4 regions of the Streptomyces olindensis genome follow, and region 1 is predicted to be linked to each of the others. Evidence: riboswitches for the same ligand, from Rfam matches in the RefSeq annotation. Region 1 holds a riboswitch; each other region holds the start of a gene.
What was found. A riboswitch is a leader RNA that binds a small molecule or an ion and turns the genes downstream of it on or off. The one in region 1 is predicted to bind cyclic di-AMP.
Positions count from the first base shown of each region.

Region 2: linked by a shared signal. The riboswitch ahead of ABZ948_RS27255 (transglycosylase family protein) and the one ahead of ABZ948_RS06690 (LysM peptidoglycan-binding domain-containing protein) in region 1 are both predicted to bind cyclic di-AMP.
Region 3: linked by a shared signal. The riboswitch ahead of ABZ948_RS35325 (M23 family metallopeptidase) and the one ahead of ABZ948_RS06690 (LysM peptidoglycan-binding domain-containing protein) in region 1 are both predicted to bind cyclic di-AMP.
Region 4: linked by a shared signal. The riboswitch ahead of ABZ948_RS18095 (M23 family metallopeptidase) and the one ahead of ABZ948_RS06690 (LysM peptidoglycan-binding domain-containing protein) in region 1 are both predicted to bind cyclic di-AMP.

Region 1 covers NZ_JBEYZD010000008.1:26,484-30,443, forward strand. The annotation lists gene ABZ948_RS06685 (polyprenyl synthetase family protein) at 1-633, opposite strand, end outside; cyclic di-AMP (ydaO/yuaA leader) riboswitch at 1,097-1,275, shown strand; gene ABZ948_RS06690 (LysM peptidoglycan-binding domain-containing protein) at 1,279-2,043, shown strand; gene ABZ948_RS06695 (HAD family hydrolase) at 2,007-2,855, opposite strand; gene ABZ948_RS06700 (GNAT family N-acetyltransferase) at 3,042-3,960, shown strand, end outside.
Region 2 covers NZ_JBEYZD010000047.1:28,334-32,293, reverse strand. The annotation lists gene ABZ948_RS27265 (FtsB family cell division protein) at 1-13, opposite strand, end outside; gene eno (phosphopyruvate hydratase) at 129-1,409, opposite strand; gene ABZ948_RS27255 (transglycosylase family protein) at 1,741-2,427, opposite strand; cyclic di-AMP (ydaO/yuaA leader) riboswitch at 2,432-2,598, opposite strand; gene ABZ948_RS27250 (LysM peptidoglycan-binding domain-containing protein) at 2,827-3,807, opposite strand.
Region 3 covers NZ_JBEYZD010000084.1:20,011-23,970, forward strand. The annotation lists gene ABZ948_RS35315 (PrsW family intramembrane metalloprotease) at 1-1,076, shown strand, start outside; gene ABZ948_RS35320 (aldo/keto reductase) at 1,099-2,043, opposite strand; gene ABZ948_RS35325 (M23 family metallopeptidase) at 2,193-3,224, opposite strand; cyclic di-AMP (ydaO/yuaA leader) riboswitch at 3,236-3,392, opposite strand; tRNA gene ABZ948_RS35330 (tRNA-Met) at 3,683-3,756, opposite strand; gene ABZ948_RS35335 (alginate lyase family protein) at 3,811-3,960, opposite strand, start outside.
Region 4 covers NZ_JBEYZD010000025.1:1,565-5,524, reverse strand. The annotation lists gene ABZ948_RS18100 (alpha-galactosidase) at 118-2,193, shown strand; cyclic di-AMP (ydaO/yuaA leader) riboswitch at 2,504-2,664, shown strand; gene ABZ948_RS18095 (M23 family metallopeptidase) at 2,669-3,592, shown strand; gene ABZ948_RS18090 (DUF6250 domain-containing protein) at 3,764-3,960, shown strand, end outside.

The sequences.
Region 1 (3,960 bases):
ACGCTCGCCGTACTGGGTCAGGACGTCCACGACCGTCTCGTCGGCGCCGGACATCATCGCGCCGAACCGGCACGAGACCGCCACCAGCGAGCCCGTCTTCCCGCCCAGCACGTCCAGGTAGTGCTCGACCGGGTCCCGGCCGTCCTGCGGACCGGCCGTCTCCAGGATCTGCCCGGTCACCAGCCGCTCGAACGCCTCTGCCTGCACCCGTACGGCCTCGGGACCGAGGTCGGCCAGGATGTGCGAGGCGCGGGCGAAGAGGAAGTCGCCGGTGAGGACCGCGACGGAGTTGCCCCAGCGGGCGTTCGCGCTCGCGACGCCGCGGCGCACGGCGGCCTCGTCCATCACGTCGTCGTGGTACAGCGTGGCGAGGTGGGTCAGCTCCACGACGACGGCCGAGGGCACGATCCCGGGCGCGTACCGGTCACCGAACTGGGCGGAGAGCATCACGAGCAGCGGCCGGAACCGCTTGCCGCCGGCCCGCACCAGGTGCTGGGCGGCCTCCGTGATGAAGGGCACCTCACTCTTGGTGGCCTCGAGCAAGCCTTCCTCGACAGCCGCCAGCCCGGCCTGGACATCGGCTTCCAGAGCCTGGTCCCGCACGCTCAGCCCGAACGGCCCGACGTCGGTCACGAGGGGTCTCCTGTCTGCTGGTGTCTGCCGGTGATCACACGGATTGTCGATAGGTCGCTGCCATCACTCGAGTCAGCGTATCCGGTCACGTTTCGATCACCGCCAGCGCCCATGGTTACAGGCCGGGCGGCAACAGACATTTATCGACTTTCCCGGAAGTAGCCGCTCATATGCGATTTGCCGTATTGGGTAAGCAAATTCCCCTTGCGGGATATTGCGCCCCAGGTCGTGATCAGTGAGTTGAATCACTTCTCCCTCTCGACAGCCGGACCCCGGCACCCTCCCGTACCCCCGTTCACCGAAAGCAAGTTGAGCCTTGGCTCCCGCAAAGGATCAAGCCGCTCATATCCCCCGACCAAGGTCAACAAGCTCGATATGTGACCCCGGTGCTTGTTCCCGACATGTGCTCTCGCATACGTTCCGGGCCTGTCCGGCGGACGCCGAATCCTGCCGCCGCCCGGACTCCCCACACACACCGACTCACTCACGCAGGGCAGGAGCGGGGGACCCAGGTAAGTCGCCGGTCCACGACGTGGAACGGCTCGGGGTGAAGCCGCGCACGGCAGCACAACGCCGTGCGCGGCCGGGCACCTCCCGGCCCGAACCCGACAGCTCACCTCGCAGGCGCCGGAGAGGAACATCGCCATGCCCGGACGAGGTAAGCACCGTCGCCCCAGAACCAGCCCGCTCACCCGAGGCGTCGTCGCCGCCGGCACCGGCGGGGCCGCCCTGACCCTCCCGCTGCTCGGCGCGACGCAGGCCAGTGCCGCCCAGCCGGCCCAGAGCGCGCCCGCCGCCCAGACCGCGCCCCAGGCGGCCCAGCCCGCCAAGTCCCTCACGTACACCGTGACCAAGGGCGACACGCTCTACCGCATCGCGGACAAGTACGACGTCTCGGGCGGCTGGAAGCAGCTCTACAAGGACAACCGCGCCGCCGTCGGCGACGACCCGCGGCTGATCCACCCGGGCCTGAAGCTGAAGGTGGAGACGACGAAGGCGGCCGCCGAGAAGAAGGCGACGCAGTCGTCCGCCCCGACCAAGCCGGCCGGCGGCATCACCAAGGCCACCCCGGCCGCCGCGAAGACCTACGCGAACAACCTCGACGGCTGGATCCGCGAGGCGCTGGACATCATGGCCCAGAAGGGCATCCCGGGGTCGTACGACGGCATCTACCGCAACATCATGCGCGAGTCGTCCGGCAACCCCCAGGCGATCAACAACTGGGACTCCAACGCCGCCAAGGGCACGCCCTCCAAGGGCCTGCTCCAGGTCATCGACCCGACCTTCGCCGCCTACCACGTGTCCGGCACCCCCTACGACCCGTTCGACCCCGTCGCCAACATCACGGCGGCCTGCAACTACGCGGCCGACCGCTACGGCTCGATCGACAACGTCTTCGGCCCGTACTGAGCCGTCCCGCCCAGCAGTCGCTCGAGGACGACGGCGATGCCGTCGTCCTCGTTCGACAGGGTGACCTCGTCGGCCACGGCCTTCAGTTCGGGATGCGCGTTGGCCATCGCGACGCCGTGGGCGGCCCAGTCGAACATCGGGATGTCGTTGGGCATGTCGCCGAAGGCGATCGTGTCCGCCGGCCGCAGCCCCAGGTGCTCGGCGGCCAGCGCCAGTCCCGTCGCCTTGGTGACGCCGCACGGCTGGAGCTCGACCGTGCCGGGCCCCGACATCGTCACCGTCGCCAGCGAGCCGACGACCGAGCGGGCCGTCGCCGCCAACTCGTCGTCCGTCAGGTAGGGGTGGCGCAGCAGCACCTTGCTGATGGGCTCGTCCCACAGCTCCTCACGCCGGTCGACCCGTACCGCGGGCAGTGTCGGGTGCGGCATGAGATAGCCCGGCTCGATCAGCGTGAGCCCGTCGACGCCGTCCTGGTCGACCGCCGCGTACACCTGCCCCACCTCGGCCTCGATCTTGCCGAGGGCGGTCTCCGCCAGTTCCCGGTCCAGGGTGATGGACCACAGCAGCCGGTCCGCGCCGGCGTCGTACACCTGCGCGCCCTGCCCGCACACCGCGAGCCCCGTGCAGCGCAGGTCGTCCAGGAGCGGCCGCACTCTCGGCGCCGGCCGGCCCGTCACCACGAGGTGCTGGGCACCGGCGTCCGCCACCCGCGCGAGCGCGGCGAGAGACCGGTCGGAGAGGGTGTCGTCGCCGCGCAGCAGCGTCCCGTCCAGGTCGGTGGCGATGAGTGAATATGCGATGGGTGCGGCCATGATCAGAGAATACGGACAGCGCGCCCCTTCGTTTCATCGCACGGCGCACGCCGATTGCCCGGTTGAAGGCCTCTGCACCAGTTGGCAACAACATGGTCCGCTACCTACCGTCGGGGCCGTCTCGGGCGGTACCTTCCAAGTGTCCAGGGGGGACTTGATCGGGGGGTCAGGTTGAGCAGTGGGCGCATTCGCGTGGCTGGGCCCGGGGAGCTCGGCGAGAGGGAGAGGGAGCGCTGGCGCGCGCTGCGCGCCGCCTCGGAGGCGCCGCGCAACCCTTTCATGGAACCGGAGTTCACCGACGCCGTCGGCCGCGTGCGGCCGCAGGCCCGGGTCGCGGTCGTGTACGAGGGGCGGGAGCCCGCCGGGTTCCTGCCGTACGAGCGCGGGCCGTTGGGGCAGGGCCGGGCGATCGGACTCGGCGTCTCGGACGTCCAGGGGGCGATCCTGCGGCCGGGGCTGGCCCTGGAGACCGGTGAACTGCTGCGGGCCTGCGCGCTGTCCAGCTTCGCCTTCGACAACCTGGAGGCCGAGCAGCGGCTGTTCGTCCGGTACGCGGCGGAGGAGCACGCCACCTACGTGGTCGACGTGGAGAAGGGCTACGAGACGTACGAGTCGGCGCTGCGTGCCCAGTCGCCGAAGTTCCTGAAGACCACGCTGGCCAAGGAGCGCAGGCTGGGCCGGCAGGCCGGCGAGGTGCGGTTCGTGTTCGACGAGCGCGACCCGGCCGCGCTGCGCACGCTCATGGAGTGGAAGTCGGCGCAGTACCGCAGGACGGGCCGCCGCGACCGGTTCGCCCAGGAGTGGATCACCCGGCTGGTGGGGCAGCTGGCCCGGACCCGGGCGCCGGAGTGCGGCGGCACGCTCTCCGTGCTGTACGCCGGCGAGCGGCCCGTCGCCGCGCACTTCGGGCTGCGCTCGGCGTCGGTGCTGGCCTGCTGGTTCCCGGCGTACGACCCGGAGTTCGCCAAGTACTCGCCGGGGCTGGTGCTGCACCTGCGCATGGCCGAGGCGGCGGCCGCCGAGGGCATCGGCCTGCTCGATCTCGGGCGGGGCGCGGCCGAGTACAAGGACGCGCTGAAGACGGGCGAACGGCCTGTGTACGAGG
Region 2 (3,960 bases), on a different contig from region 1:
CCTTCACGGCCATGTGCGTCCGCCTCCCGCTCCGCCGTCATACGCGCGTACGTCCCCGGACACGGTACGGGACCGGGTACGGGGACGTACGTACGACGCTGCCTCTTACGAGTCGGGCCTTTCGGCGATCAGCCCTTGAAGCGCGGGAAGGCCGAGCGGCCGGCGTACACCGCGGCGTCGTCGAGGATCTCCTCGATGCGCAGCAGCTGGTTGTACTTGGCGACGCGCTCGGAGCGGGCCGGGGCGCCGGTCTTGATCTGGCCGCAGTTGGTGGCGACGGCCAGGTCGGCGATGGTGACGTCCTCGGTCTCGCCGGAGCGGTGGGACATCATGCACTTGAAGCCGTTGCGCTGGGCCAGCTCCACGGCGTCCAGGGTCTCGGTGAGCGAACCGATCTGGTTGACCTTGACCAGGAGCGCGTTGGCCGCGCCCTCCTCGATGCCGCGGGCGAGGCGCTCGGGGTTGGTGACGAACAGGTCGTCGCCGACGAGCTGGACCTTGTCACCGAGCTTGTCGGTGATGGTCTTCCAGCCCTCCCAGTCGTCCTCGAACAGCGGGTCCTCGATGGAGACCAGCGGGTACGCCTCGACCAGCTCCGCGTAGTACTCGGTCATCTCGGCGGCCGAGCGGCTCTTGCCCTCGAAGGTGTAGGAGCCGTCCTTGTAGAACTCGGACGCGGCGACGTCGAGCGCCAGGGCGATCTGCTCGCCGGGGGTGTAGCCGGCCTCCTTGATGGCCTCGAGGATGAGGTCGAGGGCCTCGCGGTTGGAGCCGAGGTTCGGGGCGAAGCCGCCCTCGTCGCCGAGGCCGGTGGCCAGGCCCTTGCTCTTCAGGACCTTCTTCAGCGTGTGGTAGACCTCGGCGCCCCAGCGCAGGGCCTCGGAGAAGGACTCCGCGCCGATCGGGGCGATCATGAACTCCTGGATGTCCACGTTGGAGTCGGCGTGCGAGCCACCGTTCAGGATGTTCATCATCGGCACCGGCAGCAGGTGCGCGTTCGGGCCGCCCAGGTAGCGGAAGAGGGGGAGGTCGCTGGCCTCGGAGGCGGCGTGGGCGACGGCGAGCGAGACGCCGAGGATGGCGTTGGCGCCGAGGGAGCCCTTGTTGTCGGTGGCGTCCAGGTCGAACATGGCCTGGTCGATCAGGCGCTGCTCGGTGGCGTCATAGCCGACGAGCTCCGGGCCGATCTGCTCGATGACCGCGAGGACGGCCTTCTCCACACCCTTGCCGAGGTAGCGGTTCGAGTCGCCGTCGCGGAGCTCGATGGCCTCGAAGGCGCCCGTGGAGGCGCCGGACGGGACGGCGGCACGACCGGTGCTGCCGTCGTCGAGGCCGACCTCGACCTCGACCGTGGGGTTGCCTCGGGAGTCCAGGATTTCCCGGGCTACGACGACGTCGATGGACGGCACGAGCATCTCCTTCTTCATGTGACGCGGTGACGCGGGTCGCGTGGACCCGGCGAGGTGCGGGCCGGTGGCTCGCGACATGAGCCTAACCGGCTCCGGGCGATCGGCCACCGGGTCGCCCACCCCATGGACAGAACCGAGAGTAAATTGTTTCCGAACGGAACAAAGCCGAAGCGCAAAGCCCGGCGGAAAAAACCCCGCCCCGGCGCGTACGGGGGAACACGCGCCGGGGCGGGGAGCCCGTGGGGACGGGGGTGGGCCGTGCCCGTGGGGGCGGGCGGGCGGCCCTGTGGGGGGCGGGCGGGCCGCCCCCTGGGGACGGGCGGGCCGCTGCTTACTTCAGGTGCAGCTGCTGGCCCGGGTAGATGAGGTTGGCGTCCTCGACGATGTCCTTGTTCAGCTCGTAGAGCTTCTCCCAGCCGCCCTTGACCTTCTTCTCCGCGGCGATGGAGCTGAGGGTGTCGCCCTTGACGACCTTGTACTCGCCATCGCCCTTCTTGACCTTCTTGCCGGTCGGGGTGGTGACGGTCTTCTTCGCGGCCGGGCGCTCGTCGGAGCGGGAGGCCGGCTGCTGCTGGGTCTCGCGGGTCTCGGTGCTCTGCTGCGCGGAGCTGCCGGAGTCGCTCGAGGAGCCGCCGCCGGTGTAGCCGGCGCTCGACAGGCCCTTGCCGCAGACCGGCCAGGCACCCTTGCCCTGGCTCGCCAGGACCTTCTCGGCGATCTCGATCTGCTGGGCCTTGGTGGCCTGGTCGGCGGTGGAGGCGTACTTGGTGCCGCCGTAGCCGGACCAGGTGGAGGCGGAGAACTGCAGGCCGCCGTAGTAGCCGTTGCCGGTGTTGATGGACCAGTTGCCGCCGGACTCGCACTGGGCCACGGCGTCCCACTCGGAGGCGGTGGCGGCGGAGGCGTTGCCGGCCGCCATCAGCGGGGCGGCGACGGCGGCGCCGGCGACACCGGCGACGGCGATGGCGCGAGTGGCCTTGGACGGACGACGGTGCTTGCCCTTGCCGGAAAACAGCATGGATGGATCCCCTCACCGACGCCTGCGAGGTGAGCTGTCGGGTTCGGGCCGGTTGAGTTGCCCGGCCGCGCCCCTCCCGGGACGCGGCTTCACCCCAAGCCCGTCCGGCACAACTGTCCGGTCGGGCACCTACCTTGGGTCCCCCGCTCCTGCCTACGGCGCTTGACGCGACGACTGTTCCCGTGCGGCCGCTGGCAGGATTCGGCGTTGCGGCAGCCGGGGCTCGCGGTGGCGAGCGGTCATGACCGTAGACACGCGATCGACGGAATTTCAAAGACGATCAGGGCTTCTGAGATCTATCTCTCACCGCACTTATACGGGACATTCACCGCGAAACATGACGCGAACTCGCGCGGTTTCGGGGCGACTTCCGCCGCGGTTTCCGCTCTGCCCCACCGACTACTCCTCGTCCGCTTCGGCCCCTACTGTGAGCCTCTGACCGGGGCGGATGAGGTTCGGGTCGGTGCCGACGGCGTCCTTGTTGCCGGCGTAGAGCGCGTGCCATCCGCCGCTGAGGTCAAGGGAGTCGGCGATGGACCAGAGGCTGTCGCCGACGCGGACGGTGTAGGAGCCGTCCGTGGCGTCGCGGGACGCGTCGTCGCCGCGCGAGGCGTGCCGGCCCGTGGACTCGTTCGCACGGCCGTCGGCGGGCTCGGTGTTCTCATCGGCGCTGGGGCCGCGGTGGCGGCCGGAGCCGGTGTCGGTCAGCGCCGAAGAGGTGCCGTCCTGCCGCGAATTGTCGGACTCGCCGCTTCCGGACGTGGCCGAGGGGGAGCTGTCAGGCTCCCGGCCCTGGGACGCGGACTCTCCGGAATCGGACGACTTGTCGGAGTCAGCCGGTTCGTCCTTCGACGTCGACGGCGCGTCAGGGGACTCGGACGTCGAAGGGGACGAGGAAGGAGTCGACGAGTCGGCCGACGAGGAGGTCGAATCGGAGGAGTCGAGCAATCCCGGCGAGTCGGTCGGATCGGACGAGTCGGATGAGTCGGATGCACCCGACTTCGAGTCCTGCTGGAGGCCGGAGAGCAGTCCGCAGGTGCGCCAGGCGCCGACCCCCTGGTCGGCGAGGATTCTCTCGGCCACGGCGATCTGCTGGGCGCGGCTGGCCAGGTCGGCACTCGCGGCGTAGTCGAGACCGCCGTGGTTCTCCCAGTCCTCCTGGGAGAGCGCGAGGCCGCCGTAGTAGCCGTTGCCGCTGTTCTGACTCCAGGCGCCGCCGGTCTCGCAGTCCGCGACCCGGTCCCAGGTCGTGCCGTCGGCCGCACTGGCACCGGAGGCCCCGAGGAGCGGGATCGCGATGGCGGAGCCGGTCACTCCGGCCGCGACGAGGAGAGCCGGAGCCTGGCGGGGGCGACGGTGCCGACCGTTCCCGGAGAGCATACGGAGACCTTTCGCGAGACAGCAGTGACCGGCGCGGCGCAGAGGCCCGGCCGCGCTGATGGGTGAACGTATCGGCAGACGATCACTTGTCACAAGTTCATGCCGCGCAGATCACGTGAAGATCACAGGTCTGACGGCGTGTCATGTTTAGCC
Region 3 (3,960 bases), on a different contig from region 1:
ACCGGGTCGAGCCGGGCCCCTGGCGGAACCTGGTGTTCTCCTTCGCCTGGGGCGCCTGCGCGGCGGCGCTGATAGCGATCGTCGCCAACAGCTTCGCGACGCGATGGATAGCGACGGCGACCGCGGACCCGGCCGGCGCGGACACGCTCGGCTCGACCGTCATAGCGCCCGTCGTGGAGGAGTCGGCCAAGGCGGCGGCCGTCTTACTGGTCTTCCTCTTCCGCCGCCGCGACTTCACCGGCATCGTCGACGGAGTCGTCATAGCCGGTGTCACCGCCACCGGCTTCGCGTTCACGGAGAACATCCTCTACCTGGGCACCGCCTTCGGCACCGACCAGCTCGCCGGCCACACCGGCATCGCCTCCGTCACGGCGGCGACCTTCTTCGTGCGCATCGTCATGTCGCCGTTCGCGCACCCGCTCTTCACCGTCCTCACCGGCATCGGCTTCGGCATCGCCGCGCTCTCGGCGGACCGCGGGCCCGTCCGCCGCGTCGCCTTCCCGCTCACCGGGCTGCTGCTCGCGATGGGCATGCACGCGATGTGGAACGGCTCGTCGGCGTTCGGGGAGTACGGCTTCTTCGCCGTGTACGCGGCGTTCATGGTGCCCATCTTCGGGCTGCTGACCTGGCTGGTGATCTGGACGCGGCAGCGGGAGCTCAGGACCGTGCGGGAGGAGCTGCCCGCGTACGCCGTGGCCGGCTGGCTGACCCCGGCGGAGCCGTACGCGCTCGGCTCGATGCGGGCCCGGCGGATCGCCCGCCAGTACGCCCAGCGGTACGCCGGGAAGGCCGCGGCGCGGGAGGTGGCGCGGTACGAGGCGTACGCGACGTCGCTGGCCTTCCTGCGGCACCGGGCCCGCCGCGACCGGGCCGGTGCCGACTTCGTCGTCCGGGAGCGGGAGCTCCTCGACGAGCTGTGGCGGCGCCGGGACACGGCCCGCCCCGCGCTGGACCACGCGGCCCGGATCACGGCCCCTCCGGTCCCGGTGGCGGCTCCGCCCTGGCCGGTGTACGGGGTGTACGGCTACGGCCACCAGCCGACGCCGTACCCCGCGTACAACCCGTACCGCTCCTAGGGGGACACCCCGTAGGGCTGCCTCAGGCAGAGGCCTCCGTGAGCCGTTCCACCTCCGCGTCCGAGAGCGTCAGCTCCCCCACGCCGAGCAGCGCGGGCAGTTGCTCCACCGTCCGCGCGGAGGCGATCGGCGCCGCGACGGTCGGCTGCGCGGCGAGCCAGGCGAGCGCCACCGTGGCGACGGGCACGTCGTGCGCCGAGGCGATCTGGTCGAGGGCGTCGAGGACCCGCCGCCCCCGCTCGGTCTCCAGGTGCTTGGCCGCACCCCCCGCCCGAGCGCTCTCGACGGTCGTACCGGGCCGGTACTTGCCCGTGAGGAAACCGGACGCGAGCGCGTAGTACGGAACGGCCGCGAGCCCGGTCCGCTCGGCGAGGTCCTGGAGCTCGCCCTCGTAGGTGTCGCGGGAGACCAGGTTGTAGTGGGGCTGGAGGGCCACGTACCGGGCGAGCCCCTCGCGGTCGGAGAACTCCAGGGACGCCCGCAGCCGCTCCGCCGAGATGTTGGAGGCGGCGATGTGCCGCACCTTCCCGGCCCTCACCAGCTCGTCGAGGGCGCCGATGATCTCCTCCACCGGCACCTCGGGCCGGTCGTAGTGCGTGTAGTAGAGGTCGATGTAGTCGGTGCCGAGGCGGCGCAGGGAAGCGTCGGCGGCGGCCTTGATGTTGGCGGCGGACAGGCCCTGGAAGTCGGGGTGCTGGCTGACCTTCGTGGCGACGACGACGTCCGCGCGGTTGCCGCGCGCCCGGAGCCACTTGCCGAGGACGGTCTCGGACTCGCCGCCCTGGTTGCCCTCGGCCCAGGCCGAGTAGACGTCGGCGGTGTCGACGAAGTTGCCGCCGGCGGCCGTGTAGGCGTCGAGGACGGCGAACGACTGGTCCTCGTCGGCGGTCCAGCCGAAGACGTTGCCGCCGAGGGCGAGCGGGAAGACCTCGAGGTCGGAGGAGCCGAGTTTGCGCAGAGAAGTCATGCTCTGCGTCAACGACCGTACGGGAGAGCCCCATTCCACGGTGGACGCAAAACTCCCGTAAACACCGCCGCCGACAGCGGACACCGGCGGCTCCGACGTCGGGGGGGGCGTCGTCAGGGCCACCGGTGCTCCGCCAGGCGTGCGTCTGCTTACGGGTTGAGGCCCTTGCCCCTGAGCCACGCCATCGGGTCGATGCCGCTGGAGGAGCCGGCGGCGTGGACCTCGAGGTGGAGGTGGGCTCCGGTGACGTTGCCGGTGGCGCCCACGCGGCCGATGACGTCGCCGGTGCTGACCTTCTGGCCGACGCTGACGCCGATGGAGGACTGGTGCGCGTACCAGATCTCGGTGCCGTCATCGAGGGTGAGGACGGTCTTGTAGCCGTACGAGCCGTTCCAGCCGGCCTCGGTGATGGTGCCGCTGTGGACCGCCTTGATGGGGGTACCGGTGGGCGCGGCGAAGTCGAGGCCCGTGTGGTAGCCGGAGGACCAGTAGGCGCCGGCCTGGCCGAAGCTGGAGGTGATGGTGTACGAGGAGGTCGGCAGCGTGAACTGCTTGGCGAGGGCGGCGAGTCGCTCGGCCTCGGCCTTCTTCCGGGCCTCCTCCTCCGCCTTCCGCTTGGCTTCGGCGGCCTTGGCCTTGGCTTCCTGCTCCGCCTTGGCGGCGGCTTCCTTGGCGGCCTTCTCGGCGGCGGCCGCGGCTTCCTCGGCGGCCTTGGTCTCGATCTGGTCCTGCTGGTGCTCGACCTGGGCCATGATCCGGGCCCGCAGCGCCTCACCGGCGTCGGAGCCGCCCTGCTCGGTGTCCGCCGTGGCGGTGCCGAGGCTGCTGAGCGGAGTAGCGGAGCCCTGGGGGGTGTCGTCGTCCGAGATGAGGGAACCCACCGAGGGCAGGTCCGGCACGGAGATCGACACCGGCGGCTTGCCGGTCTGGGCGCTGGCCATGCCGCCGGCGCCCACGGCGGCTATGACGCCGACGCCCAGGACGGTGGAGCTGCGGGCGAGTCCTCCGCCGCGCTGCTTGGTGACGCGATGCCGGCCGCGGACGGGACGGATGGACTCCGCGGTGGGGTTCCACTCCTGGAACGGGCCCTCGTCGGTGCGCTGACCGCCGTAGCCGAAGGTCTCGGTGTCGCGCTGGTCCTGCGCGAACGGGGCCGCGGGGGCAGGCCGGTTGGACGCCACGTAGGCGTACTCCTTTCCTTCCTTCTCGCCTACCGGGTTAGCTGACGGGTTCGGAGCAGGAAGGTCTCCTACGCGCGTATACCGACCGTGCTTCCACGGCGGCATTCGCCCGATTCACCCCAAGTGGTGGTTCCCCGGTTCCCTTTCGGGATTCGGCGCGTGCGCACGGAGCCGCCTTCTGTGACGGCTGGGACGACCGCGCTGCGTTATCGAACGTTAATGGAGGCGCGGTGTGTATTCCAGCGATTCCACTTGATCATTAACCTTTTTCGCGCGGACTTACCTGCCATGACCGGCCCAAATCGGGCGAGTTGGCCGCCTCACAAGTGACTCGTGGGTTCTGACGGTATGTCAGTTGTTATGCGGAGTGACGTGGTTCGCTCACCGACAGTGAGGGGGAGTTCCGGGAAATGCACCGAGGGCCGGAACCCTTTCGGATTCCGGCCCTCGGCCTTCAGTAGCGGGGACAGGATTTGAACCTGCGACCTCTGGGTTATGAGCCCAGCGAGCTACCGAGCTGCTCCACCCCGCGTCGTTGTGACACCAGTGTACGCCATCCGCGGGACAGCTCGCGCACACCCGCTGCTCAGCCGCCCGGGTCGCCCGCGTGGGTCAGGGTTTCCCAGGCGGTGAACAGGCCGTCGGTGCCGGCGGGCCGGGCCCGTGCGGCCACCTCGCGGGCGGCCGGGACTGGCGCGCCGAGGCGGCCCTCCAGGTGGTTGAGGGCGACCTCCAG
Region 4 (3,960 bases), on a different contig from region 1:
ACATGCCTGCCTGGGGAAATGAGTTGTCCACAGGCGTTGCAGGGAGCCCCCCGAGCCCTTGATGATGTTGCGGCCTGGTCGCACCTGGTCGGGCTTGTTCGAATCTGTGAGGGCTTGATGCTGGAGATCTCCGAAGACGGACGTACGTGGGTGCTGTCGGGACCGGCCAGCAGCTACGCCGTCCACGTCACCGACCGGGACGAGTTGCTGCACCTCCACTGGGGCGCGCGGATCGGCCTCGCCGACGCCGAGGCCCTCGCCGTCCGGCCGCTGCCCGAGTACTGGCCCTTCGAGTCCCCGCTCGACGGGCGCGAGGAGTACCCGGTCGAGGGCGGCCCCCGGTTCGCCCGGCCCGCCCTGTCCGTGCGCACGCCCGAGCGGCGCGGTACCGAGTGGGTCCACGAGGGCCATGACGCCGAGGACGGTGAGCTGCGGCTCCGCTTCCGCGACGGCGACCTGGCCGTCACGCTGCACTACCGGATGCGCTCCTCGTCGGATGTCGTCGAGCGCTGGGTGACCCTGGAGAACCGGGGACCCGCCGTCGAGGTGCTGCGCGCCGACTCCGCCACCTGGACCCTGCCCGACCGCGACGCCTGGCGGCTGTCCCAGCTGCACGGCCGCTGGGGCGCCGAGTCCCGGCTGACGCGCTCCGCGCTCACCCACGGCGAGAAGGTCATCGGCAGCCGCCGCGGCCACACCTCCCACCAGCACCTGCCGTGGGTCGCGCTCGACACCGACGCGACCGAGGAGCGCGGCGAGGTCTACGGCTGCGCCCTGGGCTGGTCCGGGTCGTGGCGGATCGCCGTGGCCCAGCTCCCGGACGCGCGCGTGCAGATCACCGGCGGCGCCGGCCACGACGACTCGGGCCTGCTGATGCTGGGCACGGGGGAGTCGTACACGAGCCCCGTCTTCGCCGGGCTGTGGACCGACGGCGGATTCGGCGGGGCGAGCCGGGCCTGGCACGCCTACCAGCGGGCCCACGTGATCCCGGATGCCCACCAGGGCCGCCCGGTGCTGTTCAACTCCTGGGAGGCCACCGAGTTCGACATCTCCGAGGAGCAGCAGCGGGCGCTGGCCGAGCGGGCCGCCGCCATGGGCGTCGAGCTGTTCGTGGTCGACGACGGCTGGTTCGGGGCGCGCACCAGCGACCGGGCCGGGCTCGGCGACTGGACGCCCAACCCCGACCGCTTCCCCGGCGGGCTGAAGCCGCTCGCCGACCAGGTGCACGGGCTCGGCATGCAGTTCGGCATCTGGGTCGAGCCCGAGATGGTCAACCCGGACAGCGAGCTGTACAGGGCCCACCCCGACTGGGTGCAGTACCAACCGGGACGAAAGAGGACGGAGTTCCGCAATCAGCTCGTGCTGAACCTGGCCCGCGAGGACGTCCAGCAGTACCTGTGGGAGCAGCTCGACGGGCTCCTCTCCAGCGCCCCGATCGACTACGTCAAGTGGGACTTCAACCGCTGCTTCACCGACGCCGGCTGGCCGGACGACCCCTACCCGCAGCGGCTCTGGGTCGACCACGTGCACGCCCTGTACGCCCTGCTGGACCGCCTGCGGGCCGCCCACCCGGGCGTCGCCTTCGAGTCCTGCTCGGGCGGCGGCGGCCGGATCGACCTCGGGGTGCTGAGCCGCACGGACCAGGTGTGGACCTCCGACAACACCGACCCGCTCGACCGGCTCGCCATCCAGCACGGCTTCAGCCAGCTCCACCCCGCGCGCGTGATGGCCGCCTGGGTCACCGACAGCCCGAACGCCATGCTCAACCACCGGGCCAGCTCCCTGCGGTTCAGGTTCGTCAGCGCCATGGCCGGGGTGCTCGGGGTCGGCGGGGACCTCACGAAGTGGACGCCGGAGGAGCTCGCCGAGGCGAGGGAATGGGTGGAGCTCTACAAGGAGATCCGGCCCGTGGTGCAGCGCGGCGACCTCTACCGGCTGCGGCCCCCGGAGGGCGGCCTGAGCGCGGTGCAGTACGTCCTCGGCGACGAGACCGTGGTCCTCGCCTGGCTCCAGGCGCAGCGCTTCGGCGAGCCCGTGCCGGCGCTGCGGCTGCGGGGTCTCGACCCGACAGCGGTGTACGAATGCCTCGAAACGGGCGAAGTTCACCGGGGCGCCGTGCTGCTGCACCACGGGCTGCGGGTCGGCCTGCGCGGGGACCTGGATGCCACTGTCGTCCGTCTTAAGCGGAAGTAGTCGTTCTTGTCCGAATAGGTCGCTTCGGTCGTTTGGATATAACGTGCCCCGATCGTAAAGGAGATGGGGTCGGGGTGCGTGACCATCGTCATATTCGTGACGATCCGTTGTCGCCATGTTCACGTAATTCCGGCGTTATTCAGGGTCATTGCGGAAAACGGGAGATCGGCAATCCACGCTCGGTGACGGGAAATGTGGCGGCGCGTCAAGAAAAACGCCGTCACAGGCAACCGCAAGCTTGTCCCGTTGCGTCTTGGTCGCTTACGTTCCACACCAATCCGGACGGACGCCTAATCCTGCCGCCGCCCGGAGCCCGCACACACTGACCCGTGTACGGCAGGAGCGGGGGACCCACAGGTACGACGCCTGTTCCGGTTCCCGGAACGGCTTGGGGTTAAGCCACGCCTCGGCGCGGCCGGGCATCTCCAGCCCGCACCCGACAGCTCACCTCGTAGGCGCCGGAGAGGAATTCGCCATGCCCGCGAAGGGTAAGCACCGCCGCCCGAAGACCCAGCGTTTCACCCGCTCCATCGCCGTCGCCGGAACCGGCGGGGCCGCTCTCGCCCTTCCGCTCATGGGGGCCGCCGGCGCCCACGCCGCCACCCCGCAGTCGGCCCCGGAAAAGGCCGTCCAGTCCGCTCCGGCCGCCGAGAAGCAGGCCCCCGAAAAGGCCACCGGCGCGCGCACGTACACCGTGAAGGCCGGTGACTGTCTCGCGAAGATCGCCGACGAGCAGGACGTCAGCGGTGGCTGGAAGAAGCTCTACGCGGACAACCGTGACGCCGTCGGCGACGACCCGTCGCTGATCCACCCCGGCCTGAAGCTCTCGATCGGCAAGAAGGCGGCGGCGAGCGCGCCCGAGGCGCCGTCCGCGCCGAAGGCCTCGGCCGAGAAGCCGGCGAAGAAGTCCTCCGCGGCCGAGTCGCCCGCGAAGGCGGAGACCGCCGCGAAGCCGGCCGCGGCCAAGCCGGCCGCCGAGAGCAACGCCGGCGGCTACACCTCCCCGGTGGACGGCGCCACCGTCGGCACCCCGTACCGCATGTCCGGCAGCATGTGGTCCAGCGGCTACCACACCGGCGTCGACTTCGTCGTCCCGACCGGCACCTCCCTCAAGGCCGTCGGCGCGGGCACGGTCGTCTCCGCCGGCTGGGGCGGCGCGTACGGCAACCAGGTCGTCGTCAAGCTGAACGACGGCCACTACGCCCAGTACGCCCACCTGTCCCAGCTCTCCGTCTCGGCCGGCCAGACCGTGACCGCCGGCCAGCAGGTCGGCCTGTCCGGCGCGACCGGCAACGTCACCGGACCGCACCTGCACTTCGAGATCCGCACCGCGCCGGGCTACGGCTCGGACATCGACCCGGTCGCCTTCCTGCGCTCGCACGGCGTCTCCGTCGGCTGACCGACCGCACGACCACCTGCCTGACACGCGACCGTCGGCCGGACCCCGATCCCCGGGTCCGGCCGTCGGTGTGTCCGCCTGCCGACGGGCCCAAGGGATCGACAGCGGGCGGCAGTTGGGACACAGTGATCCCGTCGTGAGTGCAAGCGCTTTCTGAAGGAGCTGTGTCCCGTGCCGACCACCCGCAGAACGTTCGGAGCCCTGGCCGCCGGAGCGGCCCTCGCGGCCCTCGCCCCGACGACGGCCGCGCACGCCGCGCCCCGGCACCGCCGGCTCATCGCCCACGACGACTTCCGCCACGGACTCGGCCGGTGGGCGACCGAACTGCAGGACGGCGGCAGCGTCACCGCCTCGCGCGGCGTCCTGGA